3 regions of the Luteimonas changyuni genome follow, and region 2 is predicted to be linked to each of the others. Evidence: predicted binding sites of a transcription regulator. Region 2 holds the regulator's gene; each other region holds the start of a gene.
What was found. The regulator HrcA, encoded in region 2, represses chaperone genes, less so after heat shock. The targets are predictions, from matches to a motif close to TTNGCACTCNNNNNNNNNGAGTGCNAA.

Region 1: a site for HrcA is predicted at 1,006-1,032, ahead of rpoH (RNA polymerase sigma factor RpoH). Genes of this name have one in related genera too.
Region 3: a site for HrcA is predicted at 3,043-3,069, ahead of groES (co-chaperone GroES). Genes of this name have one in related genera too.

Annotation. Positions count from the first base shown of each region.
Region 1 is NZ_JBCLUZ010000001.1:172,407-176,734, forward strand. Features, by position in the region: gene zupT (zinc transporter ZupT) at 1-23, shown strand, start outside; gene rpoH (RNA polymerase sigma factor RpoH) at 117-995, opposite strand; gene WCD84_RS00815 (hypothetical protein) at 1,243-1,923, opposite strand; gene ung (uracil-DNA glycosylase) at 1,923-2,636, opposite strand; gene WCD84_RS00825 (response regulator) at 2,633-3,430, opposite strand; gene ftsX (permease-like cell division protein FtsX) at 3,481-4,328, opposite strand, start outside.
Region 2 is NZ_JBCLUZ010000004.1:133,337-137,664, reverse strand. Features, by position in the region: gene recN (DNA repair protein RecN) at 1-1,554, opposite strand, end outside; gene hrcA (heat-inducible transcriptional repressor HrcA) at 1,659-2,750, shown strand; gene grpE (nucleotide exchange factor GrpE) at 2,747-3,256, shown strand; gene dnaK (molecular chaperone DnaK) at 3,385-4,328, shown strand, end outside.
Region 3 is NZ_JBCLUZ010000010.1:101,133-105,460, forward strand. Features, by position in the region: gene WCD84_RS06230 (hypothetical protein) at 1-316, shown strand, start outside; gene WCD84_RS06235 (endonuclease) at 406-2,295, opposite strand; gene WCD84_RS06240 (acyloxyacyl hydrolase) at 2,447-2,947, shown strand; gene groES (co-chaperone GroES) at 3,127-3,414, shown strand; gene groL (chaperonin GroEL) at 3,472-4,328, shown strand, end outside.

The DNA of each region.
Region 1 (4,328 bases), on a different contig from region 2:
GCCTGGTGCTGTTCAAATGGTGAGCGACGTCCCGCACCAGGGTCGCAGCGGATAAGCGCGGCGGAACGAAAAAGCCCGGCCTGGGCCGGGCTTTCCAGGGGCGATCCGCGCCGCGATCAGGCCGCGAACAGCGCCTTCATCTTCTTCAGCGCGTTGGCCTCGACCTGGCGGATGCGCTCGGCGGAGACGCCGTACTCGTCGGCCAGCTCCTGCAGGGTGACCTTGTTGTCGGCGTCCAGCCAGCGGCGCTTGACGATGTCGCGCGAGCGCTCGTCCAGCCGCGACATGCCCTCGCGCAGCAGTTCGAGCTGGCTGGACTGGCTGTCTTCGCGCTCATAGGCCTGCGAAGGATCCTCGTCGCGCGACATCAGGTAGGCGGCCGGCGCCGGCGGCGCACGCTCGTCGTCCTCGTCGGCGGACATGTCGAAGCCGATGTCGCGCCCGGACAGGCGCGACTCCATCTCCAGCACCTCGCGCTCGGAGACGTTGAGGTCCTTGGCCACCGCGCTGACCTCGGCGGCGTTGAGCCAGCCCAGGCGCTTCTTGCTGCGGCGCAGGTTGAAGAACAGCTTGCGCTGCGCCTTGGTGGTGGCGACCTTGACGATGCGCCAGTTCTTGATGATGTACTCGTGCATCTCGGCGCGGATCCAGTGCACCGCGAACGAGACCAGGCGCACGCCGACATCCGGGTCGAAGCGCTTCACCGCCTTCATCAGGCCGATGTTGCCCTCCTGGATCAGGTCGCCCAGCGGAAGGCCGTAGCCGTTGTAGCCGCGGGCCACGTGGACCACGAAGCGCAGGTGCGACATCACCAGGTCACGGGCGGCACCGAGGTCTTCCTCATCGTGGAAGCGACGGGCAAGCGCCTGTTCGTCTTCCACCGTGAGGATGGGGATCTGGTGCACCGCGCCGATGTACGCGTCCAGCGAGCCGAGCGCGCTGGGGATCGGCAGGTTGTTGGGAACGAGCGGGTAGCTGGGGGCGGTTGCAGTCATGGCAGCGATTTTAGCAGTGGCCTGTTAAGACTGCTAAACGATGAATAAGTTCATTCATCCTGCAGATAGAACAATAAACGGCCTAATTCACGACTCGCCGCGTTCAGAGCTCCAATCGCGGCCAGGGGGAAGCCGCGGGAGCGCGCCCCGGTCCGGTGCGGCTCAGGGCGCGCCGGCCATCAAAGGCCTCCGGCGGCATCCACCTCCCTGAGGAAAGCGCGCTGCTCCCGCCAGCGCCGGCGGCGCTTCAGGCGCCGCGTCGCGCCAGCGCCCAGCGGTACAGGGCGACATCGCCGGCGTGGTGGCGTTCGATTCGGGCCTGCAGCTGCGGACCGATGTCGTAACCCGACTCCCCGCACTCCGGGTTCACCAGTTCGGCAGCGTCCACCGCCTCCCAGCCCAGGCGCCGCGCGAGGCGCTCGAGGTCGGCATGGTAGTGCTCGGTGATGCCGATGAAATCAAAGCCCTCGGGGTCGAAGCCCCACAGGTACTGCCGGTAGACGTCGCGCATCTCCGGCCCAAGCGCGAAGCGTTCGAACGTCCACTGTTCGCGCAGCATCCGGTTGCGCAGCGGCTGGGCGGGGTCGTCGCCGTCGTAGTCGCGGCGCCAGAACGCGTAATGCGAGGCCAGGCGCTGCACGGGGTCGCGCATCCATGTGATCCAGCGCGCCGGCCGCCGGCCCAGCGCGATGCGGTATTTCAAGGCCAGGAAATGCCCATGGATGCAGGTCGCATCGACCGGGACGCCTCCGCGCAGCGCCAGGCCGCCACGCACCGCGTGCTTGCGCCTGCGCAGCGCGCCGTACTGCATGGGCAGGTCGGCATAGTCATCGCGATAGCCGTCGCCATTGGCTGCGCGCAGGGTTTCGGCAAAGCTGGTCCCTGCGGTCTTGGGCAGGTGCAGGGACACCAGCAGCGGCATGTCCATCACATCGCCTCCAGCTCCGCCCTCGGCGGCAGCGACCAGTCCAGCGCTGCGCCGCCGTTGCGGGCGAGGTATCTGTTGGCCGCGGAGAAGTGCCCGCAGCCCAGGAAGCCGCGGTGCGCGGACAGTGGCGACGGATGCGTGCTGCGCAGCACGCGGTGCCGATGGGCGTCGATCACCTTGCCCTTCGCCTGCGCATACGCGCCCCAGAGCATGAACACCAGGCCGTCGCGCTCGCGGTTGAGCACATCGACCACGTGGTCGGTGAAGCCTTCCCAGCCCTTGCGCTGGTGCGAGCCCGGGCATCCTTCTTCGACCGTCAGCACGGCATTGAGCAGCAGCACGCCGCGGCGCGCCCAGGGCAGCAGGCAGCCGTGGTCGGGGCGGGCCATGCCGAGGTCGCGCTGGATCTCCTTGTAGATGTTGTCCAGCGACGGCGGCACGCGCACGCCCGGGCGGACGGAGAAGCACAGGCCATGTGCCTGGCCGGCTCCGTGATAGGGATCCTGGCCGAGCACGACCACGCGCACGTCGTCGAAAGGCGTGGCGTCGAAGGCGGCGAAGATGTCCGGACCAGGCGGAAAGATCCGCACGCCGGCGGCCTGGCGCTCGCGCAGGAAGGCCGACAGCGCCAGCATGTCATCGCGCTCAAACCAGTCGCCTACCCGCGCCTTCCAGGATGACTCCAGGCGAATCCGGCCTGCCGCTTCGCTCATGCGCCGGCCACCGCGGTTTCGGGCAGGCGCGACAGGCGCAGCTGGAACAGCGCCTTGGTCACCAGCAGCCGCTCCTCGATCGGCTTGAGCACGAGGTCGTTGGCGCCATCGCGCAGCAGCGCGGCCTGGTTTTCGGCGTTGGCATCGCCGGTCATCACCAGCACCGGCAGCCGGCGCTTGGACCAGCCGAATTCGCCGCGGATCGCCTGCACCAGGTGGCCGCCGTCGAGCTCGCCCTTGAGGTAGACATCGGTCAGCACCAGGTCGATGCCCGGCGCCTCGCCGGCCGCGATGCGCTCGTGCAGGAATTCCAGCGCGGCTTCGACGCTGGTCAGGTGCACCACCTCCATCTGCTGCGCCTTGAGCATGCGCGTGGTCGCAAGCGCCACGGTGCGGCTGTCTTCGACGTACAGCACGCGCGCGCCGGGGATCGGCGCCGGCTGCACGTAGCCGCGGATGAATTCCGCCAGCGCGCGATGGCCGTGCGACTTGTCGAAGTAGTCGGTGATGTCGTCGCTGAAACGCCGGCCCTCGAGATGCTCCTGGGCGTTGGCCGAAACCACGATCACCGGCACGTAGCGCTGGCCGGCGGCAGCACGCACCGCCATGGCCAGCTGCTGGCCGTTGCCGTCGGGAAGAACCAGCGAAGTGGTGGCGAGATCGATGGGCGCGGCCGCCAGCGCGGCATGGGCTTCGGCCAGGCCGGCGCAGGACACGACCTCCGCATTCGGAAGCTGGTCGCGCAGCACATCGCCGATCAGCTTGCGCACCAGCCGCGAACCGTCGACCACCATGATCCGGGGATTGCTGCCGTCGAGATGGCGGATATCGGTCACGGTCACGGTCAGGTCTCCGTGGGCCGGGTCTGGCGAAGGAAGTGCCCGGTGACCGCCCCGGCGCCAAGCCAGCCGAGCACGGTCGCACCGGCGATGACCGCAAGTGCCTGGCGCGGCGCGAAGCCGGTCAGCGCGAAGCTGCTCCCATAGCTTGCGGCGAGCTCCGCCAGCGGCGCACGCAGGGCGGCACCTGCGGCCATCAGCAGCCCCAGCGCCAGCGCGCCCGAGGCCAGGCCGTACCAGGCACCCAGGTACAGGAATGGCCGGCGGATGAAGCCGTCGCTTGCGCCAAGCAGCTGCAGCACGCCGAGTTCGTCGCGTCGCGACTGGATGTCCAGGCGCACGGTGTTGCCGACCACCAGCAGCGCGCCCAGGCCGAGCAGCGCCGCCAGCACCCAGGCCACGCGGCCGCCAAAGCGCAGCCAGCCGTCCAGGCGCTGCCGCCATGCGGCATCGTGCTGTACGAGCTCGGCCTCGGGCAGGGTGCGCAAGGAGTCGGCGAGCAGCACTTCGTCCCCGGCCGGCGTCAGCAGCAGCACATGCGGCAGCGGGTTGTCGCCAAGCAGGTCGATGGCCTCGTCCAGGCCGCTGCGATCGCGCAGCTCCTCCAGGCCCTGCGCCGGCGTGCGGTGCTCGACCACGCCGATGTCGGCGCGAGCGTCGAGTTCTGCCACCAGTTCGGCCACGCGCTCCGATGCGATGTCCTGCTTGAGGAACACGCTCAGCTGGCGCGACGCCTGGACATCGCCGGCAAAGCGTTCGACGTTGGCAAGCACCAGCCAGAGTCCGAGCGGCAGCGCCAGCGCCACCGCCATCACGCCGATGGTGAGCGCGGTGGAGCCCGGCCTGCGCAACA
Region 2 (4,328 bases):
CAGACGCACGGCGCTCTGGGTCATGCCCTCGCTTTCAGCCTTGCTGACCCGGTAATGGGCGTGGCCCTGGGCCGCGACCTGGGGCAGGTGGGTGACGCAGAGCACCTGGCGACGGTTGCCGAGGTCGCGCAGCTTGCGCCCCACGATCCCCGCCACGTTGCCGCCGATGCCCGAGTCCACCTCGTCGAAGACCATGGTCTGGACCGCGTCCAGGCCGAGAGCCGCGACCTCGATGGCCAGCGAAATGCGCGACAGCTCGCCGCCCGATGCCACCTTGCGTAGCGGCCGTGGCGGCTGTCCGGCGTTGGCGGTGACCAGGAATTCGACGCGCTCGGCGCCCTGTGCATCCGGCGCGTCGTCGCCCGTGGGTTCCAGTGCCACCTCGAAGCGCCCGCCGCCCATGCCGAGCTCGCCGATCAGAGCGGTGGTCGCCTTGCCCAGTGCGGTCGCGGCCCTGGCGCGGGCCTTGCCGAGGCGCGCGGCGGCGCTGCGCCATGCGCCTGCGGCCGTCCCGATCTCGCCTTCCAGGCCCGCCAGGCGCTTCGCCGAGCCCGCAAGCGACTCCAGCTCCGCGGCCAGCGCGTCGCGATGCGCGGCCAGTTCTTCCGGCGGCACGCGGTGCTTGCGTGAGAGCTCGTGGAGGCGCGACAGGCGGTGCTCCTGGGTCTGCAGGTGGTCCGGGTCGATATCGAGGTCGGCGCGGACCCGGTCCAGCAGCACCGCCGCCTCGTCGAGCTGGATCGCGGCACCATCGAGCATGGCGTCCACTTCGCCCAGGCGCGATTCATGGGCCTGCATCCGCGCGAGCGCGCCGCGCAGCTGCTGGACCACGGCCGGCAGCGACCCGTCGCCGCCCAGGCGCTCAAGCGCGGCATCGCAGGCCTCGACCAGTTCGGTGGCATGCGCCTGGCGCCGGTGCGCGGCCACCAGTTCTTCGATGGCATCGGGTTCGAGCACCTCGCGCTCGAGCTCGGCGTGCTGGTGCTCAAGGAAGTCGATGCGGTCGGAGACGTCGCCGGCGGCGCTGAGCCGTGCGCGCTCCTGCAGCAATGACGACCACGCGTGCGCCGCCGTGGCCACCGCGGCCAGCTCGGCCTCGTGGCGCCCGAAGGCATCGAGCAGGACCAGCTGGCTGCCGCGCGACAGCAGCGCCTGGTGTTCGTGCTGGCCGTGGATCTCGACCAGCAGCGCCGCCAGCGCCCCCAGCTGCGACAGGGTGGCGGGGCGGCCGTTGACCCACGCCCGCGAGCCGCCGTCGGCGCGGAGGGTGCGCCGCAGCTGGCAGGCCTGGCCGTCGTCGAACTCCTGTTCGCGCAGCCAGTCCAGCGCCAGGGGCGAATCGCCGAGGTCGAACTCGGCGTCGAGTTCGGCGCGGCGTGCGCCGTGGCGGACCATGCCGGCGTCGGCGCGCAGCCCGGACAGGAAGCCGAGGGCATCGACGATGAGCGACTTGCCCGCGCCGGTCTCGCCCGACACGACGGTCAGCCCCGGCCCGAACTCGAGTTCGGTGGCGGAGACAACGGCGAAATCCTTGATCGACAGTCGCTTGAGCATGGTGCGCGGATTGTGCCGTGGAGATGCACGGCCTGTCATCGCCGGATCGTGCCGATTCGAGCCGGCGGCTTGCGACACGTGCGCATCGGACGTATACCCGCGGCATGTCCCGACGCCGTTCCGATCCCCTCGACCCGCGCGCGCGCCAGCTGCTGCGCACCCTGATCGCGCGCCATATCCGCGACGGCGAGCCGGTCGGTTCGCAGACCCTGGTCCGCCACGCCGGCCTCGACGTGAGCGCGGCCACGGTGCGCAACATCCTGTCCGACCTGGAGGAAGTGGGCCTGCTGTCGGCGCCGCACACCTCGGCCGGGCGCGTGCCCACGGCCCGCGGCTACCGCGTGTTCGTCGACTCGCTGCTCCAGCTCAGCCCGCTGGAGGAGGAGGAGTTCATGCGCATGCGCGGCAGCCTGGCGGCCAGTGCCGGGACCCAGACGCTGCTGGGCAGCGCCTCGGAGCTGGTCTCGGCGATGACCCGTTTCGTCGGCGTGGTCAGCGTGCCCGGGCGCGAGCAGTTCGCCTTCCGCCAGATCGACTTCGTGCCGTTGGACGGACAGCGGGTGATGGCGATCGTGGTGTTCGCCGACCACGAGGTCCAGAACCGGATCGTCCATACCCGGCGCGCCTATGACGCCGCCGAGCTGGAGCGGGTGGCCAATTACCTCAATGCCCACTTCGCCGGCCAGCCGCTGGCGCGGATCCGCGCGGCGCTGGTCGAAGGGCTCCGCAGCGCCCGCAGCGAGATGGAGGGCCTGCTTCGCGCCACCACCGACCTGGCCGAACAGGTGCTGGTACCCGGTAGCGAAGACATGGTGGTTGCCGGGCAGGCGCGCCTGCTGGGGCTCCAGGACCTTGCCGACCTTGACCGCCTGCGCGGCCTGTTCGACGCGTTCACGGAGAAACGCGAGATTCTGCAGCTGCTCGAACGCACGGTGAAGGCCCAGGGCGTGCGCGTGTTCTTCGGCGAGGAAACCGGGATCGCGCCGCTGGCCGGGATGTCGCTGGTGACCGCGCCCTACGGCGCCGGCGGTCGCGTCCTGGGGGTGCTGGGGGTGATCGGCCCCACGCGCATGGCCTACGAGCGGGTGATCCCGGTGGTCCAGGCGACCGCCGAGGTCCTCGGCGCCGCCTTGAATCCCGACGCGGCATCCCCACTCAGTGCGGACCGAGACACTCCGGACCCAGGACAGCGATGACCACCGAACAGACGCCCGACCACGCCGCCGAGGCGCCCGCAGACGAGCTTCCGCTGGAAGACGTGATCGAAACCCTCCGCGCCGAGCTGGAGCAGGTGCGCGCGCAGTCGCTGATCGACCGCGCCGACCTTGAAAACCAGCGCCGCCGGCTGGAGCGCGATGTCCAGAACGCCTGCCGCTTCGCCAACAAGCAGATCCTGGGCGACCTGCTGCCGGTATTCGACAGCCTGGACGCGGCGCTGGCTGCTGCCGGGAGCAACGGCCCGCTGCGCGAAGGCATCGAGCTGACCCTGCGCGAGCTGCGCCGGGTCACCGGCAACCAGGGCCTGTACGAAATCGCCCCGGCTGCCAACGAGGTCTTCAATCCCGATCTGCACCAGGCGATGAGCGTGGTCGAGGCCCCCGACGTCGACGCCGGCGCCGTGGCCCAGCTGTTCCAGAAGGGCTACCGCCTCAACGAGCAGCTGCTGCGCCCGGCCCTGGTCGCGGTGTCGAACGACGACTGAGCGTCGATTGAACCCCTGCCGGTTGATTCCGGCGGCCGCTGGCGCTTGAAGGCGTGGTGGCCAATCCCCAGATAGCAGTCATCGGCGGCATCGCCGCCCCCCGAATCCAGACATAGAGGCATATTCCCATGGCAAAGATCATCGGCATCGATCTCGGCACGACCAACTCCTGCGTGGCGATCATGGACGGCGGCAAGGCCCGCGTCATCGAGAACAGCGAAGGCGACCGCACGACCCCGTCCGTCGTCGCCTACACCAAGGACGGCGAAGTGCTGGTCGGCGCGTCCGCCAAGCGCCAGGCCGTCACCAACCCGAAGAACACCTTCTATGCGGTCAAGCGCCTGATCGGCCGCAAGTTCACCGACGCCGAGGTCAAGAAGGACCTCGGCCTGGTCCCGTACGCGATCGTCGAGCACGACAACGGCGACGCCTGGGTGCAGACCAGCGACGGCAAGAAGCTGTCGGCGCAGGAAGTCTCCGCGCGCATCCTCGAGAAGATGAAGAAGACCGCCGAGGACTACCTGGGCGAGAAGGTGACCGAGGCCGTGATCACGGTGCCGGCGTACTTCAACGACTCGCAGCGCCAGGCGACCAAGGACGCCGGCCGCATCGCCGGCCTCGACGTCAAGCGCATCATCAACGAGCCGACCGCGGCCGCGCTGGCCTATGGCCTGGACAAGGACGGCGGCGACCGCAAGATCGCCGTGTACGACCTCGGCGGCGGCACCTTCGACATGTCGATCATCGAGATCGCCGAGGTCGACGGCGAGAAGCAGTTCGAGGTGCTGGCCACCAACGGCGACACCTTCCTCGGCGGCGAGGACTTCGACAAGCGCGTCATCGACTACCTGGTCGAGGAATTCAACAAGGACTCCGGGATAGACCTGCGCAAGGATCCGCTCGCCCTGCAGCGCCTGAAGGACGCCGCCGAACGCGCGAAGATCGAGCTCTCCACCGCGCAGCAGACCGAGGTCAACCTGCCGTACGTGACTGCGGACGCCTCCGGTCCGAAGCACCTGAACATCAAGCTGACCCGGGCCAAGCTCGAGGCGCTGGTGGAAGACCTGGTCAA
Region 3 (4,328 bases), on a different contig from region 2:
GCCGGCCTTCGTGACCTGTGCGCTTGCCAACGAAGAAGTCTCCCTGAACGTGCAGAGCTTCAGTACGCGCATCAGCAATTCGTCGACAGCTCCGGTCACGGTGACCTGTACGGCGGTGGTTGGCGATGAGCTTGCAACTGCCAGCTACATCCCGAAATCGATCACGTTGGCCGGCGGTACGGCCGGGGACCTGACATGGTCAGGTGCCGATGCCGGCGGTCTGTTGACGTCGAAGTCGATCGCGTTGAGCTGCAGGCTGCCGCCGATGGCCGCCCTCAACCGGAATCGCATCACCACGCTGCTGTCGCTTATTTGATCGTGCAAACGCAGAGGGGCGCCGGATATCCCGGCGCCCCTTCTGTTTGAGCCGCTTCCCTGCATGAACGGGAAGCCGGGCGCGTGCCGTCAGCGCATCGCCTTCAGCTTGCGGCCGGTGGGTGCGGCAGCTGCCGGCACCGGAGCCACGGTTCCACGCGCGCGCGGATCACGCAGTCGCGGGTTGCGGGGCTCGCTCGCCGGTGGCGTGGCGAGTTCGCAGGTCGCGGGCGTGCTCGAGGTGAACAGCGCCTGGGTGCCCCATTCCGGATGGTCGATGAAGGGGTTGCGGTTGCCCTGGTGGGCGGCGACCACTTCGTTGCGGGCGCGCTCGGCGTCGTCCGGCGGGTCGGCAAGGTGCCATTCGACCAGGGTCGACAGCAGGCCCATGTAAGCCGGTGACGAGGTGGTGCCGACGATCCTGCTGCGGTCGTCGGTGAGTTCCAGGTCGGGCTCGGACTGGTTGGTGGTCGGGTGCGTGCCGCCCTCGTAGCGGATCGCCATGTACATCACCGCACGCGCCATGTCGCCCTTGCGCGCGCCCCAGGGTTCGAAGGAGCCCTGGTTGCCGTTCGGACCCATGACCCAGTTCGAATTGCCGGGATAGACGCCGGTGCCGCCGCCGCGGCCGTTGTTGAACTCCGTCGGCCGCTCGCCGCAGTTCGACGACTGTGGGCAATCGGCGAAGGGCATGTTGCCGCGGTTGGAGTTGTAGACCTCGTCGCTCAGGTAGAGCATGTGCGCGTCGGTATACGGCGAGTGCGGATAGCCCATGTCGCCCACCCGGTCCGGGAAGCCGAGCGAATTCGGCCAGGTGTGCTCGCGGTTGTACTTGTTGCTGCCGCCGCTGCCGGCACGGTCGGTGCCCTTGACGTAGCTGCGGTTGCGATAGACGTCGAGGATCTTGCCGGCGTCGTTGGGGTCCTCGTCGGCGACTTCGAGGATCGTCCAGGTGGTGATGCCGCTGCCGCTGTAGGGATAGGCGACATGGCCGCGGATGGTCTCGTGCAGCGAGCAGCGCAGCTGGTCGGGGCTGGAGTCGTTGACCAGGCCGTAGTAATCGCCGTCGCCGCCACCGCCGCCGCCGCCCGAACGCTTCACGTTGAAGTCGATGACGGTGTCGGCCTCGGGCGCAGCGTCGTCGAGATCGAGGATGAAGCCGGCGTCGACCCGCAGCGAACAGGCCTGGCCCGGCACCAGCGGAGACGAAGGCGTCAGGGTGAAGCTGGTCGCCTGCGCGACGTGATCGAGCCCGGGTGCGCGATGGCGGGCCGGGCCTTCGCAGGCCAGGGTGAACGCGCCGGGCTGGGCGGCCACCGGCTCGCTGAAGGTGACCTTGAGCTCGGCCGCGTACGGGAAGCTGCTGGAGCCCTGCGTCGGGAAGGTCTCGACCACCCGCGGCGCGGCATTGCCGGGCTCGCCGAAGGACTGGTCGTTGTTGCATGCGTCGAAGGTCTCGCTGGCGGCCTCCGCCCAGGCGAAGTCGGCGTAGACATTGCCGGTGCCGCCGAGCTGCAGCGAATGGCCGATCGGGGTGCTGCTCGGCTGCATGACGCCGATATCGGTGCTGCTCATGCCGGCGGCGGGGCCGTTGCTGGCGGTCATCACGCCTTCGTAGCTCAGGAACTGGACCACGGCGCCCTGCGGATCGACCAGGGCAATGCCGTCGGGCGCGCCGTTCTGCACGCCGTTCTCGGGGTAGTTCACCGTGGCGAAGCGGACCTTGCCGCCGCAGGCCGAGAGCGTGCCCTCGGGCAGGGTGTCGGTGTCGTAGGAAGCGCCGTTGCTGCCGTTGTAGAGCACCAGCTGGTAGCCGGCGAGGCTCTCTCCGGCGCTGCCGACGACCTCGATCGCCTCGCCGACGTCGGTGTCGATGTTGTCGTAGTGGATTTCGTTGATGAAGACTTCGGCCTGGGCCGGCAGCGTGGCGGCAACCGCCAGCGCGATCGCGCAGCAAAGCCGGGAACTGACAAGACGCATTGGGTAACTCCCCTTTGTGGACCACGCAATCTAACCGTCAAATATGACGACGGCCAGACAAGGACACACCATTCCGTCAATCTGCACGCCAGCGCGACGCGGCAATCGTATTCTTGTGCGGTCAAATCTCCCCATTCATCCAGGTCGTCCCATGCCCGCTCCGATCCGCCCCGCCATCCTCCGCGCCGGACTGGCCGCAGCCCTGTTCGCGCTCGCGCTGCCTGCCGCTGCCGCGACCGGCATCGAGGTCGCCGCCGGCGGCTCCAAGACCACCGAGCGCGAATTCACCAAAGTGGCCTCGGTCGCCTGGCTGCCGGAACTGCGGGAGCTGGACAACGCGGTACTCCGCGGCGAGGTTGGCGCCATCCACGTCGACGGCCGCGGCCAAGTGCGTGGCCGGGACCTGTCCGACAGCGTCGTGGTCGGCTTCGTCGGCCTGCGCTACGAGCGCACCGACAACGGCCTTACGCTTGGTGCCGGCGTCGGCGCCCAGTCGGGCGAGACGGACGCCCTGTCCGGCGATCCGCAGTTCGTCACCACCGCCGGCTGGCGCTGGGGCCGCTTCTCGCTGCTGCTGCGCCATATCTCGAACGCGAGCCTGCACGCCCCCAACAACGGCGAAACCATGGTTGTCGGCGCCTGGCGCTTCTGAGCCGCGTCTTTATTTCCCGCGGGGCCCTTGAACCCCGCCAACGCCCCCCCATCTTGCGGACATCCCGGCGCTGCCGGGTTTTCGCGGCGCGCGTTTTGGCACTCGGCAGGTCCGACTGCTAGACTCCGCGACCGATTCCTGTTTTTGTCAAGTAAAATCAATCACTTGTGAGGATTGTCATGAACCTGAAGCCGCTTTACGACCGCGTAGTGGTCAAGCCGATCGAAGCCGACGAAATCTCCGCCGGCGGCATCGTCATCCCCGACAATGCCAAGGAAAAGCCCACCAAGGGCGAAGTGATCGCCATCGGCGAGGGCAAGGCCCTGGACAACGGCAGCCTGCGCGCGCCGAAGGTCAAGGTCGGCGACAAGGTCATCTACGGCCAGTATTCGGGCTCGGCGTACAAGCACGAAGGCACCGAATACAAGATCGTCCGCGAGGACGACATCCTCGCCATCGTCGGCTGAGCGCGCGTCAAGCGCATCGCAACCCCCATTCCCTGATCCAGTTCCGAGGAAACAACAATGTCCGCGAAGGAAATCCGCTTCGGCGAAGACGCGCGCGCCAAGATGGTGCGTGGCGTCAACGTGCTTGCCAACGCCGTCAAGGCAACGCTTGGCCCCAAGGGCCGCAACGTCGTGCTCGACAAGAGCTTCGGCGCGCCCACGATCACCAAGGACGGCGTGTCCGTCGCCAAGGAGATCGAACTGGCCGACAAGTTCGAGAACATGGGCGCGCAGATGGTGAAGGAAGTCGCCTCGCGCACGTCCGATGACGCCGGCGACGGCACCACCACCGCGACCGTGCTGGCCCAGGCCTTCATCCGCGAGGGCATGAAGGCGGTCGCCGCCGGCATGAACCCGATGGACCTCAAGCGCGGCATCGACCAGGCCGTCAAGGCCGCCGTGGAAGAGCTGAAGAGCATCAGCAAGCCGTCGTCGACCTCGAAGGAAATCGCCCAGGTCGGCACCATCTCCGCCAACTCCGACGCCAACATCGGCGACCTGATCGCCCAGGCAATGGACAAGGTCGGCAAGGAAGGCGTGATCACGGTCGAGGAAGGTTCGGGCCTCGAGAACGAGCTCGACGTGGTCGAGGGCATGCAGTTCGACCGCGGCTACCTGTCGCCGTACTTCATCAACAACCAGCAGTCGATGTCGGCCGAGCTGGATGATCCCTTCATCCTGCTGCACGACAAGAAGATCTCCAATGTGCGCGACCTGCTGCCCGTCCTCGAGGGCGTGGCCAAGGCCGGCAAGCCGCTGCTGATCGTCGCCGAGGAAGTCGAGGGCGAAGCCCTGGCGACCCTGGTGGTGAACACCATCCGCGGCATCGTCAAGGTCGTGGCCGTCAAGGCCCCGGGCTTCGGCGACCGTCGCAA